2 linked regions of the Lysinibacter sp. HNR genome follow. The protein of the gene in region 1 interacts with the protein of each later gene in a pairwise test. Links are inferred from orthologs where the notes say so. Each region holds a gene or a part of one and is shown on either strand. Other genes may lie near its edges.

Region 1 (4,181 bases):
CCGCGGTGAGGCCTCCGGCTACAGCAACCGCGTCTACCAGCCGCACCCCCTCCGTCATAACGTATAGCCCGGGGTTCACAACCTGACCAAGAACGTGAACATAGACCTGCTGCCCACTCCCTGCAGCACGAGGTTCGCTCGGAGTGGAACCCTGGGCGTTTGAAGCTGTCGAGGAGACAGAGTTCTCTAGTTCCTCTGGTGTAGAGTCTGACGCCGCCTCGTCGGATTGCAACCATTCACCCACAACACCCCAACCCACAACAGCGGCAAGCGCCAACACAAAAGCTAGACAGGCAGCAAGCAGAGTGACTCGGAGAGGGTTACGTGCGACGGGGGCCACCGTGGCCTCAGTGCCGGCCGTTAACCCTGCATCTGGCGTCGACACGAACCGGCCTGTCGCCCCCGCATCGGCCGCCAACCCCGGGTCAGCCCCCACCCCGGAATCGACCCCCGCCCCGGTGCCGGAAATCGGCCCTGAGGCAGCGCCCGGTGAGCCAGCCGTTTTAACGGGCCCACGTTCGGGGTCTGATCTGAGATTCCAATGAGACGGAGCAAGTACCATGCGTCCACGCTAGGCCAGGCAGTACCCTAGCGTGGACGGAATACTCAATCAGTGGATAACTTGTCAGTGGCAGATAGCTGTGGTGGGGAACGGCAAGAAGCTATTGCGCCCGGGTAGCGATATTTACAATCTTTGGCGCACGAACAATAACGTTCACGATTTCCCGACCTTCGAGAGAACGCGCCACCGCTTCGCTTCCACGAGCAAGAGCCTCCAGATCATCAGCGGAAATTTGAGGTGAGACCTCCACACGATCACGCAGCTTGCCATCAACCTGAATAACCGCCGTTACCTGATCCTCCACAAGAAGCTCAGGCAAAGCCTTACGCCACACGACGGTGGAAACACTCGCGGGGTATCCAAGTTTGTTCCACATATCCTCGGCAGTGTAGGGCGCAAAAAGATTGAGCGCAACCGTAATAACCTCTGCCGCCTCACGAACGGCGGGGTCCGCCGGACCCACCGCACCGTCGATAGCCTTGCGTGTGACGTTAGTGAGTTCCATCAGGCGAGCGATAACAACGTTAAACTTAAACGACTCGGCCAATCCTGGAACCTCCGCAAGAAAACGGTGGGTGTGCCTTCGCAGTTTTCGATCACCACCGCTCCAATCGACACCGGTTTCACTCGCAACATCCTGCGCCACACGCCACGCCCGGGCAAGGAACTTCGCGGATCCCTGTACCGAAACATCCGCCCAATCGATATCGTCCTCGGGAGGCCCGGCAAACGCAAGGGTGAGGCGCAGGGCATCCGCACCGTGAGCTTTAAGCTCGTCGTCAAACTCAACCAGATTTCCCTTGCTCTTGCTCATCTTGGAACCGTCAAGCAGAACCATCCCCTGGTTCAGGAGAGCGTGGAAGGGCTCTGTGAAGCTCACATACCCCATGTCGTGAAGAACCTTGGTGACAAACCGGGCGTAGAGCAGATGAAGAATCGCGTGCTCCACACCCCCCACGTACTGATCAACCGGAGCCCAGGCATCCGCCATTTCAGGATCAAACGCCCGCGTATCATCGTTGGGGCTCAAGAAACGCAGAAAATACCACGAACTATCCACAAACGTGTCCATGGTATCGGGGTCACGGCGCAGGGTGCGCCCAGTTTGAGGGTCAACAACGGTAGCCCACTCGTCTGCCGCCCCCAGGGGAGACGTTCCCTTGGGCTTGAGATCAAGGCCCTCGCTGGAGGGGAGCCTCACCGGTAGCTGATCCTGCTCGACGGGGATAAGTTCTCCGTCTTCGCCGTGCAAAATCGGGATGGGGGTTCCCCAGTACCGCTGCCTTGAAATCAGCCAGTCGCGCAGACGGTAGGTCTTTGCGGCGCGCCCCGCTCCCATCTCCTCAAGAAGCTCAACGGAACGATTGATAGCGTTGGTCTTGCTCAGACCGTTCAACGGGCCGGAGTTAATAAGACGACCATCGCCCGCCAGCGCCTCCCCTGTGACGGCAGGGTTAATCTGATCAAGCGTTGGGGGCGCAACCACAATATCGTCCTCGTCACGAGCCACAGCGGGCACCACACCCGTCACGGCCGCGGTTGTATCAATCACGACCCGAATCGGCAGCTCAAATTTGCGGGCAAAGTCTAGATCGCGCTGATCGTGGGCGGGCACAGCCATCACCGCGCCGTGCCCGTAGTCCGCCAGAACGTAATCTGCGGTCCAGATGGGGAGGCGCTCTCCGTTGACCGGGTTGGTGGCGTACTTCCCCAGGAAGATGCCCGTCTTCTCACGATCCGCATTCTGTCGATCAACATCGCTGCTCTTGTGAACTGCGGTGAGGTATTCATCAAACGCGACTTGAATCTCGGGAGTAGACTCGGCAGCCAACTCGGCCGCCAGATCGGAGTCCGGAGCAACAACCATAAAGGTCGCGCCAAAGAGCGTGTCGGGCCGAGTGGTGAAGACGGAGATTTTTTCTTCGCGCCCCTCCACCTCAAAGTCAACCTCAGCCCCCTTCGAGCGACCGATCCAGTTGCGCTGCATACTCAGAACCTTGGCGGGCCAGGTGCCCTCAAGCTGGTCGAGATCATCAAGGAGTCTGTCTGCATAGTCGGTGATCTTGAAGTACCACTGGGTCAGCTTTTTCTTAACCACGACGGCACCCGAGCGTTCGGAAGTTCCGTCTTCAAGCACCTGCTCGTTGGCAAGAACCGTCTGATCTACCGGATCCCAGTTAACCCAGCTAGCTTTACGATAGGCCAGGCCCCTTTCGTACATCTTGAGAAACAACCACTGATTCCACTTGTAGTATTCGGGATCGCTTGTGTGAACCACACGGTCCCAGTCAAACGAGGGAGCATAAACACGGAAACTCTTTTTTTGCTGATCAATATTGGCGTAGGTCCACTCCCGCGGATCAACACCCCGTTTGATGGCTGCGTTTTCAGCGGGCAAACCAAAAGAGTCCCATCCGATCGGGTGGAGCACGCTAAAACCCTGCCCGCGCCAGTAGCGCGCCACGGCATCGCCAAAGCAAAAGGCCTCGGCATGCCCCATGTGCAGATCGCCGGAGGGATAAGGAAACATATCAAGAACGTATTTGCGCGGGAGGGAATCAGGCTCCTGCCCGATCTGGAACGGTTTCAACTCCTCCCACACGGGAAGCCATCGATCCTGAATTGCCTGAAAGTCGTATACCTCGTGGGCGGAAGCGCCGTTTTTGTTGCTCAATCGATCCTCTATCGCACGTCTCAATCACTTAGGTCGCAGGGTTGTGACAGACCCACATATAAGAATAGCGCGAACCCGGCTGAGGTATGCGTGGGATTCACCTCGGGGTGGCGGAGCCCGATCAAAGCACCGTATGGTTACTCAAGAAGCCGAGTACACCCCTAACATAGGATTAATAGTTCTATCCCTCAGGGCCTTGCCCGCTTTGCAGCACCACACCCACCCCACAAGGAGCCGAGTGTCACACCACCCGATCGCCACCGAGCGTCTTTTCCTCTGGCGGAGCGAGGGAAAACTGCACGAAATTGCCCCCGACACGGAACGTTCCCTCTTGGCGGCTGACTCTCATCGAGTGTCACACGGACAGGTCGTGGCACTTCATCAGCATCACAAGCGTTTCCGCGATTTCTCTCGAGGCATCGATGCCTCTCTCACAGAGCAGTTGGATGCCTACTACAGGGCCGCGGGATCACTCCTCGGCGACGGGGAGGAATGGTTTCCGCGCTACGAAATACTTGCACCAAACGACACACTCTTCAGTAGTGTTGAGCCACAACAGAAAAAGGGCCCAATTCTCGCCCTCCTGATTCGCCCCGCACCACTCATCACACCGCTGGTTTCGGCGGTGAGTACACTGCGGGACCCCCGACACTCCCCCACCATCAAGGGTCCAGATATCCCGGCTCTTGCCTGCCTTAATAGCTCCACCCGCACAGAGGATATATACGCGCACAATAACTTGGAAGTTTGGCACGAGACCATCATGTGCACTCCCGGCGGAGGACCCGTCGAGGGGACAACGACAAGCCTTCTGTTCTGGCGAGGAGAAACACTTTTTCACATCGACGACACCGCTCAACGCATCTCCAGTATCACCGAAGGAATAGTACGCAGGGTGGCAAAGCAAGAGGGGTCCGCTATCCGCCCTGAAACGGCTCCTCTCGA
Region 2 (3,476 bases), 440 kb from region 1 along the record:
CGCTCGTGCCCGGGTAGCCCCGATCGACCCGAATGCAGAGGTGTATAGGGTGGGAGCCACAGAAGAATTTGTCGTTGTTCCGGAAGAGCCGCTTTCCGGGGTTGCACCGGGACAGACCGCCGTTGTCTACGTGGGTACCCGCGTGATAGGACAGTTTACAATTGATCGCACCGTGAGTGCGACACTACCTCAATCCACTCTGGTTGACGCCGCTTCCGTGTAAAACGGGATTTAAGGAGTATCCGTGACAGTGAAAAACGGCACCGTTACTGAGGACACCCCTCACGAAGAGACCGGTCGGACGGAGTCTCCTCTGAACCGCCCCGGTTTTGCCGAGGCGCGAGTCGAGTGGAACGAGCTGGCCGATCGTATTCGAGGGCTACAATCGGCCTACTATGAGCGAGACGAATCCCTCGTGTCCGATGTGGAGTATGACGGGCTCATGCATCGGCTTGAGGAGGTCGAGCGACTCTTTCCCGAGCTCGCGGCTCATGATAGCCCCACCCGCCGGGTGGGAGGGGGAGTGAGCGAGCTCTTTGCTCCCGTGGTTCACGCCCAGCGCATGTATAGTCTCGACAATGTCTTTTCGATCGATGAGTTTCGATCCTGGGTGGAACGAGTGTCCCGCGATCTAGAGCATGTGCCCACTTTTCTCTGTGAACTAAAGATTGATGGACTGGCGCTTAATCTGCGTTATGAACAGGGCGTTCTGGTGAGCGCGGCAACCCGTGGCGACGGTGTCACGGGGGAGGACGTCACAGCAAACGTTCGTTTTATCCCGGGAATTCCGCAGAGGCTGCGTGGCGGGGGGCATCCGCCGCTCGTGGAGGTTCGTGGAGAAATATTCTTCCCCATCGCCGCCTTTGCCGATCTCAACGCGCGTCGTGAGGCACTGGGTGAGAAGGTTTTTGCCAATCCCCGTAATGCGGCAAGCGGCTCCCTCAGACAGAAAAGCGAAGGAAAATCCGCGGAGCGCCTGGCCCTGATGAGGGAGGGCTTTGAGAAACTGCGCCTCGTGGTGCACGGAATTGGTGCCTGGGAGAACCCCCCGGTCACCTCTCAATCCGATACGTATAAGCTGTTGGCCGACTGGGGGCTGCCCACATCCCCTTACGCTCGGGTGGTCAACAGCGCTGACGCCGCGGTTTCCTTCATCGAAAGTTTTGCCACCAAGCCTGAGAGCGTCATCCACGAAATCGATGGAACCGTTGTGAAGGTCGATGATCTGAAACAGCAGAGCCTGCTCGGTTCGACAAGCCGCGCTCCACGCTGGGCAATCGCCTACAAGTATCCGCCGGAACAGGTCAACACCAAGCTGCTTGACATTCGGGTGGGAATCGGACGCACCGGACGGGCAACCCCCTACGCCGTTGTTGAGCCGGTTTTTGTCTCGGGCTCAACCGTCAGCCAGGCAACCCTTCACAATCAAGAGGTTGTTAAGGCAAAGGGTGTGCTGATCGGCGACACTGTTGTCCTTCGTAAAGCGGGAGACGTTATCCCCGAAATTTTGGGTCCGGTTATTGAACTTCGCAACGGTAGCGAACACGCTTTTGTGATGCCGCTGGAGTGTCCGGAGTGCGGCACACCTCTCCGGGCGATGAAGGAGGGGGATATCGACCTGCGCTGTCCCAACGCTCGTAGCTGCCCTGCCCAGGTTCGTGGGCGGGTTGAGCACATCGGATCCCGCGGCGGCCTCGACATTGAGATGCTTGGCGAAGTTGGAGCTTTGGCCCTGACCCAGCCCCTTTACCCCGAACGAGCTCCGCTCGCGGATGCCTCCGGCATGGTGGGTGAGGCGGGGCTTTTTGACCTCCGTATCCAGGATATTTTCCCGGTTGTTGTGGTCGTACGGGACATGGAAACCGGATTACCTAAGCTTAATGATGATGGCTCTCAGCGTGCGATTACTCCGTTCCGCCGTCGCCGTGATCCCAAAAAAGACGGCGAGCTTGTTGCAGAGAATTCTGTCTTTTCTGGAGACGCAGATTCGGTTCCCTCTGCCAACGCAATTAAGCTGATTGAGAATCTTGAGCTCGCTAAGACAAAGCCGTTCTGGCGGGTGCTGGTTTCTCTGAATATTCGACATGTGGGGCCGGTAGCTGCCCGTGCACTGAGCGAGTGGTTTGGTTCGCTAGATGCGATCCGTGCTGCGAGTCACGAGGAGCTTGCCCAGGTTGAGGGCGTAGGGGACACCATCGCTGAATCGCTCATTGAGTGGTTTAGTGTCGACTGGCACCAGGAAATCGTTCGCAGATGGGCCGATGCGGGGGTTCTTTTTTCCGTTCCAGGGCATCCGGGGCCGGGTGCGCTTCAGGTTGAGGGCGGAGTTCTATCCGGGTTAACCGTTGTTGCCACGGGAACGCTGGAGGGCTTTACTCGTGACGGCGCTAAAGAGGCAATCATTGCTGCGGGTGGTAAGGCCGCGTCGAGCGTGTCAAAGAAAACCGACTACGTCGCGGCGGGACCCGGTGCCGGGTCAAAACTGGCTCGAGCGGAAGAACTGGGTATCCCCGTTCTGAACGCCGCCCAATTTGCCATTTTGGTGTCGGAGGGGCCTTCCGCTCTTGAGGGGTAGGGGCTTCTCCCCGATCCTAAAACTAGGGATATCACGCCGCACTGTGGTGATTATGTTTGTTCATAAAAACAGGGACTTTACACCGCAACGCCATGTTGTGAACAATCACGGGCGAGAGCTTAGTGGTGCAAAGTCCCTGCGTGGTTAGTGCGTGAGGTTTAGCGGTAACCTCTAGGTGGGCAGTCAAAAACCGTTGAGTTAATCATGATTTGACCTCCGCCGCTTTGCTCACAAGCATCATAGATGCTCAGCGAAAAAGAGATGAGCGCTATAACCGCAATTATGGCCACTATCATCGTGAGAACCGACAGAATAATTCCGATGATCGCGGGAACGTTCTTTGCCCCGGCTTTCTTGGACTGAACGAGTCCAACGATGCTGAGAATGAGGCCAATTAGCGAGAAGGGAATGGACAATACGAGTCCGACGATACCGATTGTTCGGCCGGGTACGGGATCCGATGCCTGTGGTGCAGAGAACCCCGGTTGTACAGGCGGAGCGGTGGGTAGCTGCTGACCCGGGTAGGGAGGTGCCTGCGATGGAACACCCTGGGAAGCATCGTAGGGAGGTGCCTGCGGTGGAACACCCTGGGGTATTTGCTGTGCTCCCTGGGCCGCGGCGGGGTCCTGCGGTGCGGCGTTGTACTGTGGGGAAGATGTTTGAGGCGTTACAGGCTGTTGCGGGATTGTTTCTCCCGGTGGGGCACTGTCGGGAGCAACGGGTGTGACAGGTGAGACTGGTGTGTCGGGGGTGACGGGAGATTCCGGTGGTTTTGCGGGGGAATCATCGGGCGCTTTCCCATTATCGGGTAGGGGCGGCTGAGTCATAATGGACCTCTCCTGAGTGAATTATCCTAATATCGCTAGATAATTATTTTCTTACGTTATAAGTACGAGAATAC

Evidence for each region. Proteins that work in one complex are often made in the same cells at the same time.
Region 2: the proteins of leuS (region 1) and ligA interact in binary tests that used the Escherichia coli proteins (3 or more experiments, as listed by UniProt). The link is inferred for Lysinibacter sp. HNR from one-to-one orthologs.

Annotation. Positions count from the first base shown.
Region 1 is NZ_CP121684.1:1,766,329-1,770,509, forward strand. The notes cover bases 450-3,566. They hold leuS (leucine--tRNA ligase), read right to left. Parts: upstream 3,237-3,566; coding sequence 663-3,236; downstream 450-662. Other genes in these bases: FrondiHNR_RS07965 (helix-hairpin-helix domain-containing protein), read right to left, coding at 450-562; FrondiHNR_RS07975 (aminotransferase class IV), read left to right, coding at 3,475-3,566. Also shown: more of FrondiHNR_RS07965, read right to left, coding at 1-449; more of FrondiHNR_RS07975, read left to right, coding at 3,567-4,181.
Region 2 is NZ_CP121684.1:1,329,737-1,333,212, forward strand. The notes cover bases 1-2,944. They hold ligA (NAD-dependent DNA ligase LigA), read left to right. Parts: upstream 1-313; coding sequence 314-2,575; downstream 2,576-2,944. Other genes in these bases: mnmA (tRNA 2-thiouridine(34) synthase MnmA), read left to right, coding at 1-223; FrondiHNR_RS05890 (DUF4190 domain-containing protein), read right to left, coding at 2,734-2,944. Outside these bases: more of FrondiHNR_RS05890, read right to left, coding at 2,945-3,402. UniProt on the Escherichia coli protein: DNA ligase that catalyzes the formation of phosphodiester linkages between 5'-phosphoryl and 3'-hydroxyl groups in double-stranded DNA using NAD as a coenzyme and as the energy source for the reaction.